3 regions of the Shewanella sp. SM95 genome follow, and region 3 is predicted to be linked to each of the others. Evidence: predicted binding sites of a transcription regulator. Region 3 holds the regulator's gene; each other region holds the start of a gene.
The links. The regulator sigma-54, encoded in region 3, starts transcription at its own class of promoters, with help from an activator protein. The targets are predictions, from matches to a motif close to GTTGGCACGNNNNTNGNNT.
Positions count from the first base shown of each region.

Region 1 (9,937 bases), on a different contig from region 3:
ACGCGACGGCCAACACAAGATATCTAGCCATGATGTTTGCCTCTATAAATTCTGAGTCACATAAGACAGCATCTGATCTACCGCTGAAATCACTTTGGAGTTCATCTCGTAAATGCGCTGACTTTCGATAAGGTTCACCAGTTCCTCGGTCACGTTCACGTTAGAGGTTTCTAAGGCGCCCTGACGAATCGCTCCCATGCCATCGAGCGAAGCGGTACCTTGAATTGGCGTGCCGCTCGCACCAGTTTCCGTATATAAGTTTTGTCCCATAGGATCTAAACCCGATGGATTAATAAAATCCGTCATAGTCAACTGACCCACGACTTGGTTCTCAGCGGTACCCGGCGTTTTTACTGAAACTTCACCCTCTGCTGAAACGGTAATACTGGTCGCATTATCAGGAATAGTGATCGCGGGTTGTAGCAAATAGCCAGAACCTGGCGTCACAATCTGACCCGTATCGTCTAAGGTAAACTGACCATTTCGAGTATAAGCAGTGGTTCCATCAGGGAGCTGGATTTCAAAAAATCCAGGACCTTCAATCATAAGATCCAGCGAGTTATCCGTCGTCAGCATGTTACCCTGAGTAAACATTTTTTGAGTGGCGACGACTTTCGTACCCGCACCTATGTTTAATCCGTTGGGTAACTTAGTGTTAGAAGCACTAACACCACCCGCTTGGTTAACTGTTTGATAGAGTAAATCTTCAAATACTGCGCGGCTTTTTTTGTAGCCCACAGTGCTAGCGTTCGCTACGTTGTTTGAAATCACTGAAATATCAGTTTGCTGTGCGTCTAAGCCAGTTTTACTAATCCATAACGCCGGATGCATAATCTATCTCCTAACTAATACGCATTAATGAAGATGAAGCGCGATCATTCTCTTCCGCGGTTTTCATCATCTTGACTTGCAATTCAAACTGCCGCTGAAGATCAATCAAAGACACCATTTCATCAACAGGGTTAACGTTACTGCCCTCTACGGCACCACTTTCAACTGCGACGAAAGGGTCAGCTGGTGCAGGTTCACCTGACATTTGTCGAAATAATCCATCTTCACCACGCATCATCTGCGCATTGCCGGGATTAACTAACTTCAATCTCGCCACTTCTTCTATCACTTCAGCAGTCGCCCCTTGAGGGCGAACAGACACTATGCCATCCTGTGAAATTGACACTTTATCAATAGGTAATGGCAGCACTATCGGGCCAGCATCCCCCATCACGGGATTGCCTCTGTCGTTATACAACATGCCCGTCGCATCGAAACTGAGACTACCGGAACGGGTATAAGCTTCACTGCCATCTTTCGCCTGAACGGCAAACCAGCCATCGCCTTTAATGGCAACATCGAGATCCCGTCCAGTGGTTTTTATCGGACCAGAGCGAAAATTAGCTGACGGAGATTCTGTCATCGCAAACACCCTTGAAGGCAACCCTTCACCGAAGGCTTGCATCGATCTGGCCTGCGCCATATCTGATTTAAAACCATCGGTATTAGCATTGGCTAAGTTGTTCGCACGGAGTGCCAGCTCATTCATATTTTGCTTAGCGCCACTCATGGCGACATAAAGGAATTTGTCCACAGACTGCTCCGTCAAATTTTCTACATGACAATATCCAAGCAAGCATCATGCCAAAAAAAATAACGTTTAATTTACTGATAGAATTGAAAAATATGAAAATGAAGTGATTTGACGGCAGGATAAAGGCTAAGTGTTGCCACTGGCGGCAACACTTAGTTAAATAAAGTAATGATTAGCGGATTTGTAATACGGTTTGTTGCAGCGTGTTATTCACTTCAAGGGTACGAGAGTTCGCTTGGAAGTTACGCTGCGCCGAAATTAAATCAACCAGTTCAGTCGTCAAATCGATGTTCGATTGCTCTAACGCCGATGAACTGATGCTACCAAAAGTTCCACTATTTGCCTCACCCGCTAACGCTGGACCTGAGTTCAAACTAGCCTTCCACGACGTATTACCCACTTGCGTTAAACCTTGTTCGTTAGCAAAACGAACTAAAGCAACCCGTGCTAAAGGCACGGTTGAACCATTAGAATAACTCGCGGTCACTAAACCATCTTCGCCGATTTCAACGTTAGTTAAGCGACCTACAGTCGTACCATCTTGCGTCAACTCAGTTGCACCAAAAGGAGCCGCATATTGCGTTGGGGCATTAAACTTCACAGTCAAATCTTGAGTACCATCGGCCCCAGCCCCTAAAACACCCGCACCACTGACGCCTAAAGCCTCAGTCTTGACTATAGCAGGATCGCTACCTGTGTAGACACCAACTGAATTGAACTTGAGAACAGAGCCTTTCCAACCACCAGCAGTTTGAGCCGTGCCCGTTGCATCAGGTGTACCATCGCCAGTGGTATCTGTTTGATAAGTACCAGCAGGACCGGCTAGATCGACTTGTTTTCCATCAACAGCATAGTAAGCTACCCAATTGTTCTCACCATTGTACGAACCATCTTTGGGCTTAACAAAATAAGTGGTCATAATATGTGGCTCACCGAGTGAGTCATAAATTGTCATTGATGTAACGTTATTGTAGGTTTTTGCATCTAGAGGATCGAATGCCGCGGGGTCGAGTGCACTTTCCTTAGCATTTAAGTTCATTTGTAAAGTAACATTCTCAGTCTTTACAGGGCTACCCGCAGTGTCTGGTATTTGTACCGGCTTAGCCGTCGTTAAACTCACTGATGTTGAGTTCCCATCTTTATCCACTGGGAAAGTTTGCAAATAATTACCAGCAGAATCAACCATGTAATTATTTTTATCGACCTTAAATGCTCCAGCACGGGTAAACGAGTGGTCTAATGTACCCAGTTCAGAGGCTGTAACGAAAAAGCCACCCCCTTTAATCGCCATATCAAGGGAGTTATTCGTCAACTGTAAGCTACCTTGATGGAATTGTTGTGCCACTTGACTCGTAGCAACACCACCACCGACAGCAGTTTTAGCATTTGAAAAAATAGAATTAGCGTACACATCCGCAAATTCAGCACGGGACTCTTTAAAGCCAATGGTGTTCGCATTAGCAATGTTATTCGCCGTAGTGTTTAAATCTTTCTGCGCGGCAGAAATGCCACTCAATGCAATGTTAAACGACATAATTCACCTCTACACTTGACTCAATTCATTTATGAGCGACTTACGCCCAATTCGGATACTGCAAAAATTCTTTTAGGTAAACTTAGGTTTCAGACACAGCTAACACATCGGTTAACTTGATGCCCATACCGCCTCTCAAGTTAAGAATCGCGCCAGTACTGGCCGTACCGAGAGAAACGCTGGTCACATGAGCATAGGTCGAGACTGGCAATTCTTGGGATTTCCCATCCACTAAACCACTCGCCTTGATCGTATAGTTACCTGCGGTTACAGGGTTTCCATCTTTATCGAGGCCATCCCAGTTAACATCGACATTGCCCCCCTTACTGCCATCAACTTTAAAGGTGGTCACAACTTGGCCTTTCTCATCCTCAACACGTACAGTAACTTCAGGAATTTTAGCTGGCGTGCTAATCACACCTTTTATTGTTGGGCTTTCAGCTGAAATGTTACCTGTATCAGTTGGGATCAATACCTTGCGACCAACAAGTCCTGATGCCTGTAATGCTTGGCTTGATGTCATAACACCGTTTAAATTAACGATTTCCTTATTCAACTTAGTAATACCATCAACCGTCGAGAATGATGCCATCTGCGCAATCATTTGGTCGTTGTCGACGGGCTTAAAGGGATCTTGCATCGATAACTGTTGGCTTAATAACGAGAAAAAGTCATCTTGAGTTAACTGCTGGCTTTTTGCTTCCGGTACTATTGACTCTTTTGGCAAACGTATGCCATCAAGAAACGGATTACCCGTTGAGCTGGTTGATGAATTCGTCGTAACGGCATTTGGCTGACTCTTATTTTGAGCCGTCTGCGCCGACGCTTGGTTAATTTGATTAATGAGGCTCACAGCTTACCTCCTAAGTAACACATGTTATTTACCCATCCCAAGTGTTTGTTGCAGCATAGACTTAGCTGCTTCAGCGACTTGAACATTCATTTGATATGAGCGCGAAGCAGAAATCATATCTGCCATTTCTTCCATGACATTAACATTCGGTTTATAAATAAAGCCGTCCGCATCCGCCATAGGATGATCGGGCGAGTATTCTTTCAGTAGTGGTATATCACTTTCTACAATGCCTTTTACTGCAACGCCTTGAGAAGCTTGTTGCTGACTTTGGGCTTTAGCCATTTCGGCTTCAAAAATGGGATGACGGGAACGATAGGTCTTATCTACACTACTCGAGACGGAATCCGCGTTGGCTATGTTGCTCGCGGTGGTGTTTAGCCTGACCGATTGAGCAGACATTCCCGAGCCAGCAACATCAAATATGCTAAATAAACTCATGATTAATCCCCTCTCAACGCTTTCTTCATGCCACTAAACTTACTGTCTAAAAAACCTAGCGACATTTGATATTCAAGTGCATTTTGCATGAATGCTGATTGTTCCTGTTGGATATCAACAGTATTACCATCACCGGTATCGGGTTGATTTGGCACACGGAACTTAACAAATTGCCCAGTCAACTCCGCAAGCCCAAAATGCTTATCTGGCTCTTGCATTTCAAGACTATTTCGCTGCTGCTGTTGGCCTCGAGCGGCCTGCATTGCCGCAGAAAAATCAACATCGCGGGCTTTGTAATGTGGCGTATCTGCGTTAGCGATATTGCTTGAAATGACTTCAGCCCGCTGCGCTCTAATACCGAGAGTGTATTGATGCACACCCAGTGCATTATCAAAATTGATCGCCATAAAATTGCCTCCTCGTGTTCTCACGAAAATAAAGCAATTCATGTGCCAACATCAGGAAAATTTTGAGAATAACAACAAGGATGAGTAAGTGATGGGTAAAAAATTACCGACAATTGTCGGTAATTTTCTTTAGAGCGGCTGAGTTAAGTCTTTTTCTGGTAATAAATGCCAGGGTTACAACGAACCATATCAAACTCGTCCGTTAAACCAGCGATAGATTCTGATGCACCGAGAAATAAAATCCCTTTGGGATTGAGAGCGGCAGCGAATTGCCGCAAAATTTTTGCCTTTGCCTCTGGTGCAAAATAAATCAGCACATTGCGGCAAAAGATAATGTCGAACTTGCCAAGCAGACTATAACTCTCGAGTAAATTATGCGCTCTAAAGTTCACCAACCGCTTCACATTGTCCTTTAACTTCATATTGCCTGAAGGTAATGCATCAAAAAACTGACGCTTACGTTCTTCAGATAAACCACGCGCTAATGCCAAACTATCGTACTCGGCATTTTTGCAACGTTCCAACATGGAAGGAGATAAATCCGTTGCTTGAATAGAAGCACTACCAGCCAAGGCACCAGGCTTCTTCTGTTGATACTCAAGAATAGTCATAGCCAATGAGTATGGCTCTTGGCCTGACGAGCAAGCCGCAGACCAAATTTTAAGCGGACGCCCCAGACGACTGTATTCAGGTAGTAGGACATTATTCAACAACTCAAATGGATAACGATCACGGAACCAAAGGGTTTCATTGGTCGTCATAGCATCGATCACTTCAGCTCTGAGCGCACGCTCAGTAGGCTTCATCGAATGCTTAACCACATCAGATAAGGATGGCAGGTTATATTTGCCCATCAAAGGAGCAAGACGACTGCGCACAAGATATTGCTTATTTTCACCCAGTACGATGCCGCTGTGTTGCTCTAAGAACAACCTAAATTGATTATATTCAGCCTCAGCGAGTGATTTATTTGGCACATTCACATCCTAAATCCTATAGCAAGCACCAAAATCAGTGCGAAACCATCATGTTATAAAGTCGAGATTATAGCGTAAAGCGTATCTAGGTACTAACCTACAGCAATTACAAACTTAAATGCTTATTCACAGCAGCGGCCAGTTCGTCAGGATTAAACTTAGCGATAAAGTCATTAGCCCCCACTTTTTGAACCATTGCCTGATTGAATACACCACTTAACGAAGTATGCAGTACCACTTTAATATGCTTAAGCTTAGGATCATCTCGGATTTCAGCAGTCAGGGTGTAGCCATCCATTTCAGGCATCTCAATATCAGAGATGATGAGGGGGATCTCATCGGCCACATTATCCATCTCTTTGGCGATCTCTTTAAGCTTGTCTAATGCTTCACGACCATCTTTTGCGGTATCAATTTGTAAATTCAATGACTCGAGTGAACGAATAATTTGTTTACGCGCCACGGCAGAATCATCAATAACCATAATATGGTAATGCTGAGTTCTGTCGAGGGTCAGTTTTTCATTGGCTTCTTCACTGATAGCCGTTTTAACCGGTGAAATCTCATCTAAGATTTTTTCCACATCGAGAATTTCAACTAATTCACCTTCAATTTCAGTCACAGCTGTCAGATAAGAATAACGGCCAGCACCTTGCGGCGGAGGCATAATCGCTTCCCAATTCATGTTGATTATCCGCTCAACAGAACTGACCAAGAAGCCTTGAACACTGCGGTTATATTCAGAAATAATGATGAAACAGTTTTCAGTGCTTGCTAAAGGTTTTCCCCCTGTTGCCGCACTCAAATCAATCACTGAAATGGTTGTTCCACGAATATGAGCAACACCCTTCACATAAGGATTAAGTTTAGGCAAAGTGGTCAGTGGTGGACACTGCAGTACTTCTTTCACCTTAAACACGTTAATCCCAAACCGTTGACGACCGTTTAATTTAAAAAGCAGCAATTCTAAACGGTTTTGTCCAACGAGCTGGGTTCGTTTGTTGACTGAATCAAGAATACTCGACATAACTCTGCCTTGTTGTTCTGTTTATGTTCGGCCCTATAACTCAGTTGAGTATAGGCATATTAATTGCTTACGTCTTATCTATCGATAAACATAGTCGAAACTGAGTCAATCTTCTGACAGTGATGCAAATTATTATTACAGTGGTCAGCTTCGAACTTAATAAAAGTATAGGTGCATTCTGGCGTTACAAGCTAGTCTCTTCATTATGAAAGTAAATTTAGTCTGTTTTTTTAGTCTTTTCACCCTCTTCATGCCCGCTTTTGCGAGTGCAGAGCCTATTGTCCCCACCGTATCGGCAATCTCAGAATTAGCTAAAGCGCTTATTTCAGAAAAAATATCCGTTCCAGAAAATGCCAAAGTAAATATTTCGCCACAGATGGTTGACGCAAGAATGCTGCCGTCACAATGTTCGTCTCCAATGAAAGTTGAACTGGCTAGCGATAGGGAAATTAGCCGTAATAACACCTTAAAAGTCAGCTGCGATACACAAGACTTAGCTTACCCTTGGCAAATCTATATCTCGGTTCGGGTGGATATCTTATTCCCCGTTGTTGTCTCAACCGAAATCTTAGCACCAGGCGAACTCATCTCTCCTAGTCAAGTAGAAGTCCGTTACATTGAACAAAATAGCTTGAGAGGTGCCGAATTCGATGACCCGAGTAAATTGGCTGGCGTGCGAGTAAAACGACGAGTAGCAAAAGATAATCCCATATTAAGCAACAACTTATGCTTCGTTTGTAAAAATGATTCGGTATCTATCTACGTTCGTTCTGGCTCATTCGAGCTCAAAACAGTAGGCGAAGCCCTACAAGATGGCAATAAAGGTGATCGGATCAGAGTCAAAAATAGCAGTTCAAACAAAGAACTAGATGCTATAGTCACAGGCATTGGCGAAGTTGAAGTAAGAATGTAAAATAATCTAAAGCTTTTTTGTAAGCTGCCGATACCCCAGTTAAGAAATCCCGTACACACGACGCTGGAGCCTAAAATGGCAATTGATATTAGCAAACTCAACACTGCAACGACTGCGCAAGTTCGTTCAGGCGCAACGAAAACGAGCAGCGATCAATCTGCTCAAGTTGCTACAAAATCGACAACACCACAGAGAAGCGACTCAGTGGTCATTACGGCCCAGGCACAACAACTTCAAGGAGCTCAGACTAAAATGGCTAGCCTTCCTGAAGTTGATCAAAAGAAAGTAGCAGAAATCAAACAAGCTATTGCCGAAGGTCGCTATAAAATTGACCCTGAAAAGTTGGCTGCCAATATTGCAAGTTTTGAAGCCGAACTTAATGACTTAAATAAAGAGTAACTATGACTGAAATAGCTAAACTGGTAGATCTACAACACGCCCATTTGGCTGTTCTTAAGCAAATCATACTCAAGGAAAAAGGCGCTTTGGTTGACCAAAACGCCGATTTACTGCTTTCCCTTGCTAACGAAAAATCGCAATGTCTGAAAGAACTAAAGAATAATGATGATATTCTGGCAAAACACAGTGATAAATCGCTACTCACTCAGCAAGTCGAACTCGTGCATAAAATGGCTGAGATCAAAGACGCATTGACTGAATGCAAAGAATTAAACGAACAAAATGCCAGTTTAATTGAGATGAATTTAGCGAGTTTAAATCGCTTTGCTCAAGCTTTACAAGCCAGCAGAAACGCCTCCAGCCTCACCTATAACGATAAAGGCAAGACCTCGACTATCTCAAGTTTAGGCAATGATTTAAAGGCCTAACAAGCGCATCACTCCCACTTAGCATTCCCTTTTCTAAGCTCTGATTAGATATTAATGTCTTGTACAAAAAGAAAAGCCGCGTAAATACGCGGCTCAATACATGCTGTTGAACATACTCTCAAAAACGCTAGAAATACGTCACTTCCTTCACTCGTTGTGGACGGCTCTGTTGTTGATAAAGCGCCCAAACCTGTGAAAAATCAAGTTCTAACTCAGTGACATAATGCTCGCCTGCGGGATAACTCTTAACGACTCGTGCGCCGCGGATCACGCCAGAAACTGACGCTTTGACATTATCGTCCGTCAACATCCAATCACTGACACTGCTGTTTGCCGTTATTTTCTGCCCATAAACTTGTTCCGCTAATTCACGATAAGCCACAATTTTTGATGCCTGCATAGCCATCAACACTCTTTGTGATTGCTCTTTAGCCGGTTGAGTCGCTAACGGCGCATATCCTATAGCCGTTAACTTAGGAAAACTCGGTGGCGGCACATCTTCCCATTGCACATATCTATCTTTAGCAGCGCAGCCAGTTAGCATTAGCCCCGTGATAAGTAATAAAAGGTAGTGTTTCATTTTCCATCTCCTAAGACACGCACTTCATTCATGCCTGGACTCGCCTGACGATATAAGATGCCATTTTGTGACACAATTTGCTCCGAAGGCTGCATGTAGTTTGCCAACTCTTTTTGAGTCACAAAAGTTTGAGATGCCGATACCACGCGATTGTTACTAATGTTCACAATCCGAGTATTGATCGCCATACCATTGGTTACTACGCTCATAGTCGAAACGACAAGATGCTCAACAGGAAGATCTTTCGACAATTTTTGCCAATCTCGCGTCAAAATAAAATCCCCGTCAGATGTGACTCTCAAGCCATCAGCTAAGTTTAAATCCACCACATTAAACTGAAAGCTATGGAGCGACGTCATTAATCCTTGCTGTAACTGTTGCGCTAACGCATTAGTGCCATTCAAATCACCCACTAATACTGGTGTTGCAACTACGATAGGTTGATCAGAACGCAAAGCATCATTTTGCTTAACAAGCTCAGTCACTATTCGCTGTGCTAAATGGTTAATCACTGCCGTTGGCGGCAACCCATTGCCATCCACTAAACTCGGTTTGGGCGGCGTAACCGGTTTAGCTACACATCCACCTAACATTATCAATGTTAAGGGAATAATCACACGCTTTAGCATTGGATTTACCTCATCTATGGGTGCATTGGCAGTCAAGTGACTCACTTTCTAAGCTTCAAATTTTTAATGAGTAACAAAAACCAGCAATCTTTGGACCAATATTAACCTCAGTCCGACAATATTCTTCTATTACGCAGTATATCGACTGTAACAATGGAAACTTT
Region 1 is NZ_JAKKSE010000016.1:74,327-84,263, forward strand. Features, by position in the region: gene flgH (flagellar basal body L-ring protein FlgH) at 1-31, opposite strand, end outside; gene flgG (flagellar basal-body rod protein FlgG) at 43-831, opposite strand; gene flgF (flagellar basal-body rod protein FlgF) at 842-1,585, opposite strand; gene flgE (flagellar hook protein FlgE) at 1,758-3,119, opposite strand; gene flgD (flagellar hook assembly protein FlgD) at 3,202-3,972, opposite strand; gene flgC (flagellar basal body rod protein FlgC) at 3,997-4,413, opposite strand; gene flgB (flagellar basal body rod protein FlgB) at 4,416-4,820, opposite strand; gene L5M29_RS16565 (CheR family methyltransferase) at 4,964-5,803, opposite strand; gene L5M29_RS16570 (chemotaxis protein CheV) at 5,904-6,824, opposite strand; gene flgA (flagellar basal body P-ring formation chaperone FlgA) at 7,030-7,737, shown strand; gene flgM (flagellar biosynthesis anti-sigma factor FlgM) at 7,813-8,136, shown strand; gene L5M29_RS16585 (flagella synthesis protein FlgN) at 8,139-8,564, shown strand; gene L5M29_RS16590 (LPP20 family lipoprotein) at 8,692-9,144, opposite strand; gene L5M29_RS16595 (FlgO family outer membrane protein) at 9,141-9,773, opposite strand.
Region 1: the regulator sigma-54 is predicted to act here: its motif matches at 4,852-4,870, upstream of flgB (flagellar basal body rod protein FlgB).

Region 2 (9,937 bases), on a different contig from region 3:
TTTGCCGCCTTGATCCGTCGCGGGGATCCACCAAGAAGATGAGCCGCCTTGGGTGCCGCCATCTGAGGTCGATTGGCCAATGACGCCGCTAAGGGTGAAACTGTCCCCGACGTATTTTCCGGTTAAGTTGAGTACGTCAGACTTCATATTAACCGCGTGGCGTACCACAGGGTTATAAATAATCGACGCATACGCTGGCAGAATTGTTGCCGATGCTGTGCCGCCTTGGGCGTTATTTACTACGTTGGTGGAGCCCGAACCGCGGGCGCCAACGGTTAAGAAGTTATGGTTTACGTGGGGGATATCGAGTTCAAAATTAAAGTAATCTAAGGTGAACTCTGTTTTTTCAGTCGGTGCAAATTGCAGTGTGACTTGGGCACTGGTCCGTTCGCGTTCGGCCCTAAATGCCTGTGAGCCAATCCCCCACGCCCCGACAGTTGATTCTTGGTCTTGTGCAGGATCGGCAGCGAAGTATTCATAATAACCGCTGAGCGATTCTAATACATGCCGACCACTGGTGAGTTTTTCTACTGAGTAAGCGCCTAAAATACCAAATTTTTCATCGTCATTTTTCCAGCTTCCGACGAAAGATCCACTCGGATCTGTTTCATCGTACAGGCTGCTTTGGCTCAACTCACCCGCCACTTGGTAAGTGTGAGCATCGAGATCTAAGGGCTTACGGGTTTTTAGATCGACAGTGCCGCCCAGCGCACCTTCTTCAAGGCTAGCGGTTGGCGTTTTGTGGACTTCAACCGCACTGACTTGCTCGGCTGACAATAATTCCATGTTGAAGGTACGAGTGGCAGGACCAAGATCATACCAAGAGGTGCTCGCAACGGTTTGACCGTTCAGCAAAATACGACTCTGTTCTGGCGCTGTACCACGAATGGTGACCCCACTCACTTCACCGTATTGCCTATCGACCGTCACCCCAGAAATGCGCTGCAGTGCATCACCGATGTTTTTATCTGGAAACTTACCTATATCTTCCGAGGTGATGGCATCGACCGTGGAATCGGCGAAGCGTTTGGTATTCATTGAGGCTTCAATCGAGCGACGTATGCCGCGTACTTGGATTACCTCAATATTTTCTGCAGTTGCCTCTTGTTGCTCCGCCGCGACTGCGGTTGAGCTCATCCCGAACAAGGCGTTAGCGATACATAATGCGAGCAAAGAGCTCTTAAATAGTTGACCTTCTGACATGTTATTGCATCCCTGTAGTGCTTTTATGTTGTTTTTTTCCCCAGTTAACTTACCTGTTATCGAATTGTTGATGCGGTACTTTTCACACTAGGATTGGTATTTTTCTATTGTGTTTAACGCGAGGGCGGCGGTGATTTCAACTTGAGTGGTGATGGGAGATTTATCGACTTAGCGTAGAAAAGTATGGCTTGTTGCTAGGATGGTATAACTAACGCTGGCTAGATTACTCACTATAGATAAGCCGAGCGAATGAGTGCGAGACTGTGTGCGAATTGAGATGCATGGGCGTTAACTCATTGCTTTTTAATCATTAGCCTCAAACATTATCTATAGGATGAGATCATGAAACTGAAATCGATAGCCGCCGCAGTTGGACTCTGTTTAGCGAGCGTAAGTCTTGCCCACGCCAGCGATAAAACCATTTACCTTACCTTTGATGATGGTCCAATTGACGCGACCTTAGGGCTGTTAGATGCGTTAAAGGATGCCAATATTAAGGCGACGTTCTTTATTAATGCGTTTCATATGTATGGCGAAGGGGATGAAAACGAGGCGTTAGCGGCTGTCGCCCTACAACGTTTGCTAGACGATGGTCATATTCTGGCAAACCACAGTTACGATCATATGCTGCATAACTGCACTGATGGCGTGCAATCTGGGGCGGCATATTGTAATCAAGTTGGACTCTGGCCGGTAAAATCCTATCAAGATGCGGCCACCGATTTCACCTATTTTGTGACGAACACGGCCAAAGTGGTTGAACTTATTCCTAATGCCGCCAGTTATCCCAATAACAAGATGACTAAGTTGGCACGTTTGCCTTACACCAATGGTTGGCGAGTGACCAGTAAACTCAAAGGCGACGGCTTGTGTGCGACATCCGATACTGTGCCGCCTTGGGACCCTGCTTTTGCTTGTACCGCCGAAACCTCTACCAACAGTTCGCAAGTTGCGGTGCAAATTCAAAACATGCTCGCCGAGAGTGACTATAAAATATTTGGTTGGGACTTTGATTGGGGGCCTGAGGATTGGGGCGTGGCTTTTCCCGCTGAATCTATGGCTGATGGGGTTGAGCTGGTGGATAAAATCAATCAAGTGATCAATACCTGTGCGGGCACCACAATGAACCCTCTTAACAGTCGTACGCAGAACTTAGATTGTAGTGATGGTTTACATAACGGGAAAGTGGTTATCTTGACCCACGACTTCTTGTTTGAGAATGCTCACCGCGGACAAGGTGCAACCATCAACTTGCCTAAAATTAAGCGTTTTGTTGAAGAAGCTCAACGTCAAGGGTATCGTTTTGATACGCTAGATAACTATGCCCCTGCTTGGCAGGATCAGCATAATTATCAACTACCTGAGTTTGTGTCCTATCAAGATAAAATCTATTCCTTAGTGCAAGCGCATTTCTCCCAAAGCAATTGGCAACCAAGCCAAACCCCAGCCTTGTGGAAAAACGAAAAGTAGTGATGTATTGGGCTGAGTATTTACTCGGCCCATCATATTGGTCGAGTAAAAGGCATGTTGCTGAACTTAGCCTGACAAAATTCAAAATAGCGGCATTTTTTACACTTTACCCACTTCGCTTTAACTCAGTATCTGTAATACTGCTCCGACATTGATTTGAAGTTTATCGGTGTTAGAAAAGTAGCGCATAACGAGCGCGATTGGGGAGAGAAGATGAGTACGTTTGTAAAATTAACCATAGCGGCAACCTTAGTGGTATTAGCCTTACTTGCTGCGGGTATTTACCGTTTCAACATGACCAATGATGATATTTATATGGTGATGGAAGATGGACAGGTGATGCAATACGATGAAGCTATGGCGCATGAAAAAACTCAGGCTCAGGCGAATGAGATCGAAACTGTGACACCTTTTGAGGTAAAGCCTGTGGCGAATGCATCGGAAGTGATGCTTAAACTCTTTAGCTTAAATACCGCCAATCCTGTTGAAATAACGCTGCCTGAGGGCGGCAAGTCCGTTGCACTGACACATTTTATTAAGATCAAGCAAACAGAGTTTGCTATGGGCGATTACCAAGATGGTGAGGTAAAAGGTCGAGCATTACTCGATTACTTGCGCATTACACCGTTAAATTTCGATCCCGCTCTAGAGCCGGACACCCAAAGTGACGCACCGATTCAAGATGATCCTAAAATGCAAACTATGCCCTTTGTGGCGCCCTTTATTGTGACGACTCAAGGTTCGGGCGTATTTTGGTATCTTGGATTGTTTAATCTGGATTTTAAACACAATAGCTTGAAACACTTAGGCAGTGTCATGCTTGGCGATCGAATCGAGGTGGATAGTATTGAACCTGTTTATCCTTTTGAAGCCCCATTTAAAATTGCTGTGACTTATCGTGATAGAGCGTCTGACCAACCCATGTCTGAAACCCCTGAAATAGTCAAAACCATAGAGATGATAGTGAGTGAGACCAGCATACATAAGTAACGTGTAAATGCCATTATGGATCTACGTAGGCTTATGCTAAGTTGTTTTTCGGTCTGTGGGTGATGTTTGCTTCAGTAGCAAGCGTTAGCAGGTAATAGGTCAGCATAAGATTTCGACAAGGAGAGTGTCATGCAAGTTAGCAAAATCACTGGGAAATTTGATGTTAAGCTCACTCCTGATAGCCCCTATGCTACTGGTATTGGTGGTGTGACGTTAGGACGTATGGGCTTAGATAAAACCTTTTATGGTGAGCTTGAGGGTCGCAGCAAGGGGGAAATGCTCAGTGCTATGACGTCAGTCAAGGGCTCAGCTGGCTATGTGGCCATTGAACAAGTGGTTGGTAATTTGTGCGGTAAGCAGGGCAGTTTCGTATTACAACATTTTGGCATTATGACCGATGGACAAAATCGTCTGATCTTAGAAGTGATACCCCATTCTGGGGCGGGGGAGTTGCAGGGGTTAACTGGCACTATGACCATCAATATTGAGAATGGCCAACATTTTTATGCATTCCAGTTTGGCTTTGAAGCTTAGTTTGACTTTGAAGCTTGAATAACGCCTGCGTTTTAGCTCAGTTTTCTGTAACTCTTCTCCTTTATGATCATTCGAGTCATCTTAATTCACCCTTCTTAATTTAAGCGAGTAAGTCTTTTCGATTGAGTCTGAAAATGGACATAAAAAAACCAGCCGAGGCTGGTTTTTTGATTCTTTTTCATAAAGCACTATCGAACCTTGAGTCTAGATCGGCGTGCTGTTACTTAAAATACGTTTAATTTAAAAAATGCCGTTGTCGCGAGAGTTAAGACACTTTTTTAACAACTTTAATTTTATCAACGACCTTTTTCACATCGTCGGTATTTTCGGCAATTTTCAGTGCTAGTTGACGTTCGGCATCGCTGGCAACTTCACCTTTCAATGTGACTATGCCATTGGCAACATCCACATTAATTTGGGTGCCGGATACGTCAGTTGAAAACAGTAAACGCGTTTTGATGACTGTGGCAACTTTAGAGTCAGTTAAGGTGGCAACAACTTCACTGGTGCCTTCTTTTTCATTCATCACAGTGAGTTGGTTATCGACATCTTTCACCCCATCTAAGCTCTTGATGAGCTCTGTGGCGAGGGCTTTATCCACACTGCTTTCCACTTTACCTGTTAATGTCACTTTACCATCTTTGACATCTGTAATGATGTCGAAGGAATTGAGATTCGTGTTGAGCAGTAAAGTGGTTTCTGCTTTACCATCGATCCACGCATCCTTGGTTCCGCCTTTCCAATCTTGGGCGGCGGCCACATTTAAACTGATTGAACCGACAAGTAAAGCCACTAGTACTGATGCTGTTGTAGTTTTCATAATCATATCCTCCGTTGTTTTCTCGAAGCTAGATAATGCGCCAATCGTGCCAATGTTTTTAAGGTAATGATTTTTAATGTTTAAATTGTTTTTTCTGGCGTTTTTATACCTTGGCATTTTCCTTTAGGTCGGTCTTTTTTACCGACAAAATGTAATTTTTTCTGGCATGCTGAGCCATCATTCGAGCATAAAAAACCGCACTCATCAGTGCGGTATTATGTCTGTAGTAAAAGTGGAGGGGAGTCGGTTAAATATGGCTCACTTAGCGACAGGGAATTAATGGTGATTGAGCGATCCCGTACCGTCGTAACTCATTTGCAGCCAAGCGGCACCCTCTGCAAGTTGGTTTGCAAGTTGTGGCTGATGCGCTTGCCTTACTGCTTGTTTTATTTGGATTAGCACTTGCTGCTCTATGTCGACAAGAGCGGTCATTGCCTGCGAAATTTGGCACTGTTGCAGCAATTCTGTTGCTTGAGTATAAGTGACGGGCACGGTGTGACTTAGGCCATTAATTGGCTCGTCAGCCAAACGTCTCAGCTGTTCAAACCGAGTTAACATTCGTTGGTGGATGTTAGCTTTGGCGGAAAAAACACGCTTAAGATTATAGTCTTCGACATACCTCCTCGCTTGGTTGTAAAATGTGAGTCCTTCCTGATTCAGCTTGATGATTTCATCGATCAACATGATATCGGCGCGGATATCAGTCTGATGTTGCACAACATTAGACTTCATTATGGGCCTCCTAATGCCAGTGTTCGACATAGATTGTTTAACTGCTTGGGTAAACTGATTTTGTTTCGTTCAGCTACCATGCATATTCTGTTCTCGTTTTTAATGATATTTTAACAGGCTGATTTTTAGACTGATATTCTCAGTTCATCGAGATATCATCTTAGAACATCGGCAACTATTACCGTTGCTGTTGTTAAAATTTCATGGCTGACATACAGTAGTTTTTCATACAGGGAGTAGATACGCATGGCTCGACTGACACTTTTTTATCACTTGCAGGATGTTGGCGCCGAGCAAGCAATCATCGAACTTGCTGGCGCTGCAGACTTTAATAAGCTACGCAGTGTCGATGACTTGCCTTGGATAGAGCAGCTAGGGGCAAATCACGTCGATGTTGCCATTATTGAGTTATCCAGTCTTAGTCGAGAAGATTACCTTGTGCTGCTGGATAATGCGGCCATGTCAAATATTGAGTTTATTTTTCTCTCCGACGGTCAGCCAAACCCTAATCTTGATCAGTTAATGTCTCATTTTGCTGGTTACCACTTTCGCAAACCTTACGATATGCCGCTAATCAGCGAAATTTTTGCTGATTTTGCACAGTATTTAGCATCATCGCCTAATCGACTGCATCCTTTTGCTAGCGAGCTAGACCAATACGGTTTGCTTGTTGGTTCATCAGCTCCTATGCACAAGCTATATCGCACTATTCGTCGCGTCTCTGCGACAGGCAGTAATGTGCTGATTATTGGGGAAAGTGGGGTAGGGAAAGAACTGGTTGCTAATACCATACATCTTGCCAGCCCTAGGGTGAACGAGCCTTTTATTGCGATTAACTGTGGTGCATTAAGCCCAGAATTGGTCGACAGTGAGCTGTTTGGTCATGTCAAAGGTGCATTTACGGGGGCGAATCGCGATCACAAAGGCGTATTTGAACAGGCTGAAGGCGGGACCTTGTTTCTCGATGAAGTCACCGAAATGCCGATTGATCATCAAGTGAAGTTACTCAGAGTGTTGGAAAATAGCGAGTATCGTCCTGTGGGTGGCGACAAAGTGCAACGTGCAAACGTACGTATTGTGGCAGCGACTAACCGTGATCCCAGAGTGGCGATAGAGGCTGGGCAATTTCGCGAAGATTTGTATTTCCGTTTGGCCCAGTTCCCTATCCGCGTTCCGCCATTAAGGGAACGTGGCGATGATATTCTCGGGCTAGCGCAGCATTTTCTTGCCTATCGTAATGTGGCCGAAAAGCAGAATAAAAGCCTCGCTGAAGACAGTGCGCAGATGATTGCGGCATATCCTTGGCCAGGGAATGTGCGTGAATTAAAACATGCCATTGAGCGAGCCTATATTCTGGCCGATCAGGATATTTTACCCAGCCATTTACAGCTACCTCAGACGAATGAAGTGGGTTTATGTGGTGGTGAACAAGTTGTTATCCCCCAAGGCATGCGCTTAGATGATTTAGAGAGAATCGCTATTTATCAAGCACTAGAAACCACTCAAGGTAATAAAACGGATACCGCCGAACAACTGGGGATCAGCGTTAAAACCCTCTACAACAAGCTCAGCAAGTACGAGCAGCAAGTCGAGACCGGTGAAACGACTGCTGAATAAACATTAATTATCAAATTAATATTGAAACAGAGCTAAGTTTTATACTCTTTTTTTTGTAAATAATAACTCCTATTCTACAGCCCTTAAACAGAAAAAGCGGAGATAGAATATGAAACACTTATTAACAACAGCATTATGGCTTTCTTTGACAGCCAGTAGTTTTGTAAACGCCACCCCAGCAGTAGGAAGTCTTGAAACAGTCGCTGAATTGCCAATACGACCTGGCAATGTCAGCGTCACTGCACAAGGTCGGATTTTTGCCACAATACATCCATTTGATACACCATCAGGTTTGCAATTGATTGAAGTTAATCGTGAGACCAACGCTTATAAAGCTTGGCCTTCAATGGATTTGCAAAAAACATCGGCAGCCAATACTGCTCAATTTGATACCTTATTAGGTATTGCTCAGGACAAGGCTGGACACCTCTGGACCGCAGATATGGGGTTAGAATTAGGCCAGACAAGGATTTGGGGATTCAACATTAAGGACGGCAGTCTATATAAACAAATCGTCCTACCACAAGCTCTCGCGCCTAAAGGCAGCTTTATGCAGGATCTGGTGGTCGACTCTCAAAAAGGCTGGATTTATTTAGCCGATATCGCCAACCCTGGCCTCTTAGCGGTGCGTATCGACGATGGTCATACAATACGTTTTTCAGGTCATAGCTCGCTGCAGGCTGAAACGGATGCAGTAATGAACATAGATAACAAAACAACATTGTTTAATGGCAAAGTTGCCAGTGTAGCGGTCAATCCAATCAGTTTATCTGCCGACGGAAGTACACTCTATTATGGTGCAATGAATGGCACTCACTGGTATCAGTTATCGACTGCGGCTTTACAAACAGGCAATAATGATAAAATTATCGCCACGGTAAAATTAGTCGGAGCCAAGCCAGTATCAGATGGCGCAGCAACGTCCAAACAAGGTAATCATTACTTTACCAATTTGAACCACAATGCCATTTCCATGCTAGATAACAAAGGCACACTAACAACAGCGGTCAGTTCTCCACTACTGGATTTTCCAGATAGTGTGCAATTTGGTGAAACAGGCTGGTTATATATTTCAGTGAATCAATTGCATAAAGCAAAAGCCTTTAATGGAAAAGCCGAAACAGCCAAACCGCCTTACCGCATCATGCGACTCTGGACCGGTGAGGATACTGCTGCGGGTCAATAACACCTTAGCTGCAACTGCAAAGTTGCAGCTTATATTTGCAGTATGAGTTATATCGCAACTGTTATTTACGTTGATGTAAGTCTTTGGTTTAACTCGAAAGCGTCTAGAAATGAGTTAGGTGTTGATTGTGCAAACTATCAATGCCTCTTATTGTGACTGGCACAGGTCAATATTGAATGGTGAGATAATTTTTGGAACAAGGAACAAGGAACAAGGAACAAGTTCAGTGAAACTCAATCAACCTTCTAAAAATGCATTTTATATTCAAACTCTGAGTACTCAGTACCGACCTCTATTATGGCTGTTTGCTGCTGGGTTATTACTGCTTGGTTTACTCTGCGCCAGAGCAACCTATTTACAACCCGATCCGATACTACAGCTCGTTCTCGGCTGGGTAACACTGTTTCTATTGTTACCCGTGTTACCGACTGCGTTTGTTCGGCAACAGTGTTGGTTAGATGCTGAGCAACAGCAATTGTGGCTCGGTAAAGGTTTCTTCAATGGGAGGTATATGGGATTGTGGCGGTGGCGTTCCTATGCCTTTTCGGACATCAAAGCAGTGCAACTTTATCAGCTGCAAATCACCCGCTGGCATCAGATCAGCCGCAATCGCCAAGCGGAAGATACTGTCCAACATTATCTGGCTTATTTAGAATTGCACCAGCCCAACGGTGCTCAATTGATATTGGGTGACAGTACTGATAGAAAGGAATTACAACAAGTTCTACAGCAATGCGCGCAGGCAATAGACTGTAAATTTCAGGATTTTAGTAACACCACTCAAAAATCACTTCCCAAAGGTAGCGAATTTAATTTCATGCGGGTACTGGTTCTGCTGGTTATATTTATTTTGTTGAATATTTTATATTTTTTGTTCGTTCTATAAATGCTCAGTCATCCAGCCTAAAAAGTTAGGCTGGATGTCCTCCACAACGATCACTCATCTTGCTCAGTGGTTTCCTGATAAGGAACAAACACTTTAAGAGATGCTGGCTGGACTTCTATAGTGAGATCCGCTGGCTCAAATACTTCACCATCAATCACATATTTACACTTAGGCTGGCTACTGATAGTGACCTTTTTAGCATGGGCATGATGGACTTTACTTGCACTCGCTTGTTGATCTCGCACACTCTTATTGCCTTCTTTTACCCATCCCGCAATCGCTAATTCAGCGAGGCTAAGCAACTGCTCTTTGGGTTCATCGCCAGCATCCAGCCAAGTAATGTCGAGCAAACCGTCGGTCATGTTTGGTTCGCCATCGCCCTGCGCCAACACGCTGGTAAACGGTGCGGCATTGGCAACGATTAGGCTATGGGTCGTCAATGTTGTGGGTTTTGCATCATCTAAGCTGAGCTGGATGGTTAAAGTGATATCGGCATTCA
Region 2 is NZ_JAKKSE010000001.1:279,497-289,433, forward strand. Features, by position in the region: gene L5M29_RS01295 (TonB-dependent receptor) at 1-1,203, opposite strand, end outside; gene L5M29_RS01300 (polysaccharide deacetylase family protein) at 1,546-2,673, shown strand; gene L5M29_RS01305 (hypothetical protein) at 2,887-3,663, shown strand; gene L5M29_RS01310 (DUF3224 domain-containing protein) at 3,793-4,197, shown strand; gene L5M29_RS01315 (BON domain-containing protein) at 4,463-5,017, opposite strand; gene L5M29_RS01320 (hypothetical protein) at 5,294-5,749, opposite strand; gene L5M29_RS01325 (sigma-54 interaction domain-containing protein) at 5,996-7,366, shown strand; gene L5M29_RS01330 (major royal jelly family protein) at 7,476-8,552, shown strand; gene L5M29_RS01335 (hypothetical protein) at 8,779-9,438, shown strand; gene L5M29_RS01340 (diacylglycerol kinase family protein) at 9,489-9,937, opposite strand, start outside.
Region 2: the regulator sigma-54 is predicted to act here: its motif matches at 5,053-5,071, upstream of L5M29_RS01315 (BON domain-containing protein).

Region 3 (9,937 bases):
GCGATCTGGGTGTATTGGCCGATAACGATGTGATTTTAGCGATTTCAAATTCTGGTGAGTCGAGCGAAATCCTCACCTTAATGCCGGTCATCCAACGTATGGGCGTGCCCGTTATCGCGGTAACGGGTAAACCCGAATCGAATATGGCGCGATTATCTAAAGTGCATTTATGTATTGAAGTCCCAGAAGAGGCTTGCCCACTTGGACTAGCACCCACCTCAAGTACCACAGCAACCTTAGTGATGGGCGATGCCATCGCCATTGCGCTGCTGCAAGCGAAAGGCTTTACCCGTGATGATTTTGCTATGTCCCATCCCGGCGGTGCATTAGGACGTAAGTTGCTGTTAAAAGTCTGTGATGTGATGCACAGCGGTGATGACTTACCGCTCGTCAACCACGATATTTGCATCACAGAAGCCCTGTACGAAATCTCCAAGAAAGGCTTAGGCATGACGGCGATTATCGATGATCAGCGCAAGCTGGTTGGTATCTTCACCGATGGTGATTTACGCCGCGTTATCGATGCCGAAGTGAATTTACGCACGACGCCCATTGCCGATGTGATGACCCGTAACTGCGTCACGATCACGGATAATGTATTGGCCGCCCAAGCGCTGCAAGTGATGGACTCAAAAAACATCAACGGATTAATTGTTATTGATAAAGATCGCCATCCTATCGGCGCTCTTAACATGCTAGACATGGTTAAAGCAGGAGTCATTTAATGCCACAGCAAGGATTTTACGGCCCAATCAGTGATGATGTGTGGCAACGCGCGCAAAAGATTAAACTGTTAATCTGTGACGTCGATGGGGTGTTTTCCGACGGCCGTATTTACTTGAGCAATAGCGGCGAAGAGCTCAAAGCCTTCCATACCCGTGACGGTTATGGCGTGCGCTCACTCCTCACCAGCGGTTTCAACCTCGCCGTGATCACAGGACGTCAATCCAAAATCGTTGAAAACCGTATGACAGCCCTTGGTGTTACCCATATTTACCAAGGCGTAGACAATAAGTTCGAGCCCTATGAAGCATTGCTCGCACTTTATGGTGTCACCCCAGAAGAAGTGGCTTATATCGGTGATGATATTGTCGATCTCCCCGTGATGAATGTCGTCGGTTTAGCGGTCAGTGTTGCTGACGGCCACCCCTATGTACGCCAACACGCCCATTTTGTGACTACGCTCAATGGTGGCCACGGTGCACTGCGTGAACTCACAGATCTGTTACTCCTAAGTCAAAATAAATTCACTTCGGCCCATGGAATGAGTATATGAGTCGTGTGACACTCGCGATTATCGCTTTTTTTGGAACCGCACTAGCGCTTTACTGGCAGGTCCAGAACAAACACAGCGGTGATTCCGATAACAGAGTTAAAGATCAAAATACCCCAGATTTCATCGTTGAAGATCTGCGCAGTGTTGAGTTCAATGAGCAAGGACTAGTGAATAGCCGTGTGACGGCGAAACACATGGAACATTATGATTCAACGAATCAAACTTTCTTTACTCAACCTGTTTATCTTGTTTATCCAGACCAAGGTAAAGCACAATGGCAGCTCAGGGCTGATCAGGGCAAGCTAAACAAGGAAACTGGCAAGGTTGTATTAGAAAATAATGTTATTATCGATGCCATTAGCCCAGAAGAACCGATTCAGACCTTGTCCACCAGTTATCTGGAACTCGATCTCAACACTATGATAATGACCTCTGACCGTACCATTTACGTCACAGGGAAAGATTTTAATATTCAAGGCCAAGGCCTTTATGCCGACCTCAACGCGCAAGAAGTGCAATTGACCAGTCAGGTAGTAGGAACATATGAAGCAAAATAACGTATTACTTGCCAGCCTAATGCTAATTATGAGCATGAGTGCTTTCGCGAAAGTGGGCGACTTAAAGCAAGAAGTCAAAATTAAAGCTGTGAGCCAAACTGCGGATATCAAAAACAACCAGATCATCTTCTTTGGTCCAGTTGAAGTTACCCAAGGCTCAATAAAAATCCAAGCAAATGAACTGCGTGCATTTTCCGCTGAAGGTGAAAATAGCAAAACTTTGGTCGCCACAGGCAACCCTGCTACGTATAGCCAAATATTAGACGATGGTCGCCCAGCATCGGCAAGCGCGAAAGAAATTCGTTACGATATGGCAAGCCGCACCTTAACACTGAAAGGTATGGCGTCATTAGATCAAGCAGGTAGCCAAGTTACAGGCAATTTAATCCGCTATAACATGATTCAACAGAAATTGATGGCCGAGAGTACTGGCAGTGGTGACGATCGCGTGATCACTATTATTCAGCCTGAAAACTATCAAGATGATGCTAAATCAGACGCTCCGGCGGATAAACCTGTAAAAAAGCAGGACTCTAAATGACCCAAATCACCTTAAGAGCACAAAATCTGGCAAAAAGTTACAAGAGTCGCCAAGTGGTTAAAGACGTCAGTCTGACGGTAAAAACCGGTCAAGTCGTTGGCCTACTCGGTCCAAACGGTGCCGGTAAAACCACGACCTTTTACATGGTTGTCGGGCTAGTGAAGAGCGATAAGGGGCATATCTTTATCGACGATGATGATTTAACCGCAGATCCTATGCATCTGCGTGCCCGCAAAGGCATAGGTTACTTACCGCAGGAAGCCAGTATCTTTCGTAAGCTAACTGTTCATGACAACATCATGGCCGTACTGCAAACTCGTAAAGAACTTAAAAACGAAGAACGAGAAGAAGAACTAGAACATCTGCTCGAAGAGTTTCATATCACCCACATCCGTGACAGCCAAGGCATGTCATTGTCGGGTGGCGAACGTCGTCGCGTCGAAATTGCGCGGGCTTTAGCCGCTAATCCTAAGTTCATTTTGCTCGATGAACCGTTTGCCGGCGTCGATCCTATTTCGGTTATCGACATCAAGAAGATTATCGAACAACTCAAAAGTCGCGGCCTTGGCGTACTGATCACAGACCATAATGTCCGCGAGACATTAGATGTATGTGAACATGCTTATATTGTGAGTCACGGAAACCTGATTGCCGAAGGAACTCCAGCAGAGATCTTAGACAATCAGCAAGTTAGGGCTGTGTACTTAGGTGAACAATTCAGGCTATAGTTAATCGAGCGAAGCCTATGGAGACAATTTATACCGCCATTAGGCTTCACTCAAAATGATAATAAGCGACCTCCTCCAACAATAATAACGTAGGGATCAGCGGTAACATGAAAGCGTCACTCCAGCTCAAACTGGGTCAACAGTTAACCATGACGCCACAATTACAACAGGCCATACGTCTGTTGCAACTGTCGTCATTAGAACTGCAGCAAGAGATCCAGCAAGCATTAGATTCTAATCCCCTTCTCGAGCTGGAAGAGGATCAATTCGACGCCACTAAACCCCCTGTAAACCAAACGCTATCCGATACGGATTTCAGTGAATCTAGCACTCTGCCACCAGAAAAAGACAGCTCCACCATAGACACGGCAGAGTCGCTAACCAAAGAATCCATGCCCGATGAGCTCCCCATGGACACCACATGGGATGAAGTGTTTACCGCCTCCCCAAACTCAGGCCCCGGCGGCAGTCGTGAAGACGATATGCCCTTCCAAGGCGAGACCAGTGAAGGTTTGTACGAACACTTAGAATGGCAAAAAAACCTCACGCCGTTTTCTGAAACCGATTTAGCCATTGCCACCGCCATTATTGATGCCATCGACGATCAGGGCTATCTCACCCAAAGCACTGAAGAAATTCTCGAAGCCATGGGCAATCCTGAAGTTGAGCTTGACGAAGTCGAAGCCGTACTCAAGCGCATTCAGCATTTTGATCCCATAGGCGTTGCCGCACGCGATTTAAGTGAATGCCTGCTGATCCAACTGTCGCATTTCGCCGCTGATACTCCCAACCTAGAAAACGCCCGCATGCTGATCAAAGATCATTTAGATCTGATCGCCGCCCGTGATTTTAGATTATTGATGCGTAAGACTAAATTAAAAGAAGATGAATTAAGGGATGGTATAGCACTTATCCAAACCCTCAATCCTCGCCCAGGTTTGTTGATCACGCCCAATAATGACGAATACGTTATCCCAGATGTGTCTGTGTCGAAGAAAAATGGCCGCTGGGTCGTTGAGCTTAATCCTGACTGCATGCCCAAAATCAATGTAAATCAACATTATGCTTCTATGGCACGCAGTACCAAAAACCAAGCCGATAGCCAATTTATTCGCGGCCATCTGCAAGAGGCTAAATGGTTTATTAAGAGCCTAGAAAGCCGTAACGATACTTTGCTTAAAGTTGCTAATTGCATAGTGCAATATCAGCAAGGTTTCTTTGAGTACGGTGAAGAAGCCATGAAGCCTATGGTGCTTAACGATATTGCCGAAGCGGTAGAAATGCATGAGTCCACCATCTCACGGGTCACAACTCAAAAATACATGCATACCCCTAAGGGACTTTTTGAACTAAAATACTTCTTCTCTAGCCACGTCGGTACTGACGATGGTGGTGAGTGCTCATCCACAGCAATCAGAGCCTTTATCAAGAAACTGGTTGCAGCGGAAAACCAGAAAAAACCATTAAGCGATAGTAAGATGGCACAACTTCTGGCAGAACAAGGGATCAACGTAGCCCGCAGAACCATTGCGAAGTACCGAGAGGCTATGCTTATTCCACCTTCTAATCAGCGTAAAAGTTTATAACCTACAGTGGATATCGGAGGACGTTTCTATGCAAATAAACCTAAGTGGGCACCATATCGAAATTACCGAATCGTTACGTGCATATGTAGAAGAAAAGTTTTCAAAACTTGAACGCCATTTCGAACAGATCAATAATGTGCACGTTGTGCTCAATGTTGAGAAAATGCAACAGATTGCCGAAGCGAGAATAAACCTCATAGGTGGTGAAGTTTTTGCTACTTCAGAGCATGCTGACATGTATGCCGCTATAGACGCCCTGATTGACAAGCTTGACCGTCAGGTTATTAAACACAAAGAGAAGTTAACAAAACACTAATAATGGAACTTTGTACCATACTGCGGCCGGAGTGCACTACCTGCGCCACTCCGGGCAGCAAGAAAAAGGTACTGGAACTCATCAGCGACTTAGTCGCTGCCCAGTACCCGACCCTCTCATCTCAAGAGATATTCGAAAGCCTAGTGGCGCGCGAAAAGATGGGGAGCACAGGTATAGGTAACGGCATCGCCATTCCACATGGTCGACTAGCCGATATAGATCAGCCCATTGCCATACTAATTAAGTGTGAAGAGCCGATAGCATTTGATGCTATCGATAAGCAACCTGTTGATATTTTATTTGCACTACTGGTGCCTGCAGACCAATGTCAGCAGCACTTAAGTACCTTGTCTTGCATGGCCGAAAAGCTGAGCGACAAGCAAATATTAAAGCAATTACGCAAGACGCATGATGAAACGGAACTCTATCAGGTAATCACTGGATGAAACTGGTCATAGTGTCGGGCCGCTCAGGCTCAGGCAAATCTGTCGCCCTTAGGGTACTCGAAGATCTCGGCTATTATTGTGTCGATAACCTTCCCTTGCCATTGATTGGCAGTTTGCTTGAGCAACTCAAAGGCAGTAACGATCTCGTCGCCATCAGTGTCGACGTGCGTAACATGCCTGAGCAGGATAAGGTCTTAGTGAAACAACTCGCTAGCCTACCTCCAGATACTGAGTTAACGAGCTTCTTCCTTAACTCCAGCGATAAAATTCTGCTCAAGCGTTACAGCGAAACCCGCCGTTTGCATCCTTTGTCGAAGAGCCGAGTCTCTTTGCAAGAAGCGATAAAGCTGGAGGGAAAACTGCTCGAGCCTATGTCAAAACTGGTCGATCACTACATAGATACGTCGAATCTGAATATCTATGATTTAAGCGACCAAGTCAGACAAATTCTCCTTGGTAGTGTCGATAAAGAACTCGTGATCAACTTCGAGTCCTTTGGCTTTAAGCACGGAATGCCCACCGAAGCCGACTTTATGTTCGATGTGCGCTTTCTGCCCAATCCCCACTGGGAGTTGGCGCTGCGGCCATTGACTGGCTTAGATGAACCCGTAGCTGAGTTCTTAAATCGTCAACCACTGGTTAATAAGTTCATCTGGCAAATCGAAAATTTACTGGAGACTTGGCTGCCGCACCTCGAGCGTAACAATCGCAGTTATTTAACTGTGGCCATTGGCTGCACAGGTGGACAGCACAGATCGGTTTACGTCGCAGAGCAATTGGCAAAACGCTTTAGTAACGGTAAACATAAAGTTTATGCCCGTCATCGAGAGCTCAATAATGCCAAAACTTGAACGTCAGATAACCATCTGTAATAAGCTCGGTTTACATGCCCGTGCCGCCACTAAGTTGGTGGTACTGGCTTCCGAGTTTGATGCGACCATCACCTTAATCCAAGGCGATAAACAAGCATCGGCCGCCAGTGTACTTGGCTTACTGATGCTTGAAACTGGCATGGGTAAAACCATCAAGCTGATCGCCGAAGGCCCAGATGCAGAGCCGGCTCTCGATGCTATTTGTGCCTTAATCGACGCTAAGTTTGACGAAGCCTGTTAGTTTCACTTCACACTAAGCACTTCATCGTTAGTTTCACTTCATGTCTAGTTTAAAAAACTTGCCATTCACACATGGCAAAACATTTGTCGCTCGACGATACAAGCCACAGGCGATTACACTAGCGGTCATTGCGCTGGCCTTAACCTTACCTTAGCCGCCTTAATCTGTGTCATCGACTGACGCTTAGTCACCGCTAAATCCTAGCCCAACACTAAGATCTCAAACCAATTTGCCGCACAATGGAGGACAAATGCCCGTAGATAATGCAGAAAACGATCACACCGGACATAGTCTTGACCAGTTAAACCAAGCGCTTAGCAGCGGCATGTTCGTGCATGTGCGCAATATGCTGCAAAAAATGGCCGCCTCAGATATCGCGCTGATCTTAGAATCATCACCGCCAAGTGCCAGACAAGTACTGTGGCAGCTCATCGATCAGGAACAAATAGGCGACATACTCGATGAGTTGAGTGAAGAACTCAAAGACCCACTTATCCGCAGCATGAGCCCTGAGCGAGTCGCGAAAGCGACAGCAAGCATGGACACCGACGATCTCGCCTATATTCTGCGAAGTCTACCCGACGCAGTTTACAAACAAGTGCTGCAGTCGATGACGGAACAAAATCGCCTGAGGGTAGAACAAGCCCTATCTTATCCAGATGAGACCGCCGGCAGCTTGATGAACACAGATACAGTCACCTTAAGACCCGATGTGAATATCGATGTGGTGCTGCGCTATCTTCGGCAAAGGGGCAACCTACCCGATACCACAGATACCTTATATGTGGTCGACAAACAGGACAAAGTCCTTGGCGGTGTTAGGCTGGCAGATCTGCTGACTTGCGCGCCAAGCACCACAATTCGCAATATCATGGATCCCAATATTCAAAGTATTCCGGTGAGCATGTCCGACAGCGAAGTCGCGCAAAAATTCGAACGCAATGACTGGGTATCGGCACCTGTCGTCGACTGTGATGGTAAGCTGCTCGGGCGTATCACAATCGATGACGTAGTCGATGTTATCCGCGAAGATGCTGAACATTCCATGATGGGTATGGCGGGGATGGACGGAGATGAAGATACCTTTGGTCCTGTACTAAAAAGTACCCTACGTCGCTCGCTCTGGCTCACCATAAACTTATTCGCCGCCCTGCTCGCATCGTCGGTCAGCAATATGTTTGAAGGCACTATTGAGCAATTTGCCACTATCGCCATCCTAATGACGATTGTCCCTAGCATGGGCGGTGTTGCCGGTAATCAGACCTTAGCGCTCGTGATCCGTGGTATTGCTTTAGGCCATATCGGCCAAAGCAACGCCCGCTGGCTTATCGGTAAAGAGCTATCTATTGGTTTTCTCAATGGCTTGATGTGGTCTATTTTAGTCTTTGTCGCCGTGTGGCTATGGAAGGATGATATGGCACTGGCGGGATTAATTGGTAGCGCCATGCTGATCAACATGACAGTAGCAGGGCTTGCAGGTGCGAGTATTCCATTGATTTTAAAAAGACTTAAAATCGATCCTGCCCTCGCTGGCGGTATGGTGCTCACCACAGTCACTGACGTGGTTGGCCTGTTCGCCTTCCTCGGGTTAGCGACGCTCTACTTGATGAACTAACGCTTTAACAGTTTGAGCTAATAACAAAAACGGCACCTCAAAGGTGCCGTTTTTTATCCCGCAGGAAAACTAAAGAAGGCTATTTTGCCGGAGGTTGGAAACCATAACTGCTCAAAATCGCTTGGCCTTTTGTCGATAGAATAAACTCAGCTAACGGCTTAGCGGCAGTATTAGCGCCTTGTAAAACCAGTAAACCATAGTCGGCACCCACGGCGAGCTCCTGCGGTAAGTCGATGATTTGTAAACTCGGCACTTCTTTTTTAGCCAGCACAGCATTAGTGCAATAGGTTAAAAAGATATCCGCTTGCTTGTTTTCCATCACCCAGCCATAGGGGTTGCGATCTTTAGGCGGTTTAACGCTCTCAGGGCCGCCCGCCAGTTGTAATGCCTTGGTCTCTAACGCAGCTTTCGCATTGGGTTTTACCGCTTCGGCCTTAGCAAAAACGGCCCAGGCATAATCACCCGCGGGGTCGGCTTTCGGGGTTGAGGTGCCGACTTTAATCTTAGGATCTAACAAGGTATCGAGTAACGTCGAACTCGTCACCTGAACTGTGTCTTGAGCAACAGCGCAGAGTTGATTACGGGCAAACATTTGCACCGCTTCGCCCTGACCCGAATCCACTAATGCCTGTGGATGTTTCATATTCGCCGAGGCAAAGATATCGACTTTCTCGCCCTCTTGAATGCGTTTTAACAATAAACCTGAGGGCGCATATTGCGCTACAACACTCATTTGCGACTGTGCTTGATAAGCAGTAATAATATCACTCATCGCAGCCTTTAGACTGCCTGCGGCGCGCAGTTCTATCGGCGCGGCTCCTGTGGTCACTTCGGCTTTCATCGGCACTCCTTGTACAGCCGTCACCATGATGACAGGACTTAAACTCAAGGCTACTAACACATTTTTGCTTATCATAGTCATATTCTCCTTTAGGCACTAAAAGTCATTCTTGTGACTTATTCCCATACAGAACGTGAAATCGATAAAGGGATCAAGCCGAACTCATCCCAAGGTAATTAGCAGTGATATGTTTGTGGTGCAGGTCACTCAAGGTGCGCTTCATAAAGGACAAATTGTCTAATTGAAGCACGGCAAGCTAATCACTCAATTAGCCCACCACTGAAAACAAAAAAGTCGCCCCTGGCGACTTTTTCAGCGAGAACTTTGTGCTTAGACCAGACTATTTACCCGTTGGTATTAGTATGATCTCAACGCGGCGGTTTTGTGCTCGGCCATTTGCATTGGCATTTGATGCAATAGGACTCGCTTCACCCATACCTTTTGATTTTACACGGGCAGAGGCAACGCCTTTACTCATCAAGTAATTACCAACTTCGCTAGCACGGACCTGTGACAGACGTAAATTGTAAGAGTCTGAGCCACTGCTGTCGGTATAACCTAATACGTTAAGCTGCGTTTTGCTGTATTCCTTGGCCACAACCGCCACTGAATTCAGCACGCGTTTAGCACCGTCACTTAACTCGGTTTGATCTACGCCGAAGGTCACTTCATTAGGCATATTCAAAATGATGTTATCGCCGTTACGGGTCACACTCACGCCCGTTGAGGCTAATTGTTGGCGTAATTTGGTTTCTTGCACATCCATATAATAACCAATACCACCACCGACTGCAGCGCCCGATGCAGCACCAATTAAAGCACCTTTACCGCGGTCGCTCTTGCTCGAAGATACCACTCCAATTGCGGCACCCGCGACGGCACCAATTAATGCGCCACTGGTCGCTTTAGCGGTTTGTT
Region 3 is NZ_JAKKSE010000018.1:65,083-75,019, forward strand. Features, by position in the region: gene L5M29_RS17675 (KpsF/GutQ family sugar-phosphate isomerase) at 1-725, shown strand, start outside; gene kdsC (3-deoxy-manno-octulosonate-8-phosphatase KdsC) at 725-1,276, shown strand; gene lptC (LPS export ABC transporter periplasmic protein LptC) at 1,273-1,833, shown strand; gene lptA (lipopolysaccharide transport periplasmic protein LptA) at 1,820-2,374, shown strand; gene lptB (LPS export ABC transporter ATP-binding protein) at 2,371-3,102, shown strand; gene L5M29_RS17700 (RNA polymerase factor sigma-54) at 3,210-4,688, shown strand; gene hpf (ribosome hibernation promoting factor) at 4,717-5,004, shown strand; gene ptsN (PTS IIA-like nitrogen regulatory protein PtsN) at 5,007-5,450, shown strand; gene rapZ (RNase adapter RapZ) at 5,447-6,301, shown strand; gene L5M29_RS17720 (HPr family phosphocarrier protein) at 6,288-6,563, shown strand; gene mgtE (magnesium transporter) at 6,814-8,178, shown strand; gene L5M29_RS17730 (molybdate ABC transporter substrate-binding protein) at 8,258-9,094, opposite strand; gene L5M29_RS17735 (OmpA family protein) at 9,360-9,937, opposite strand, start outside.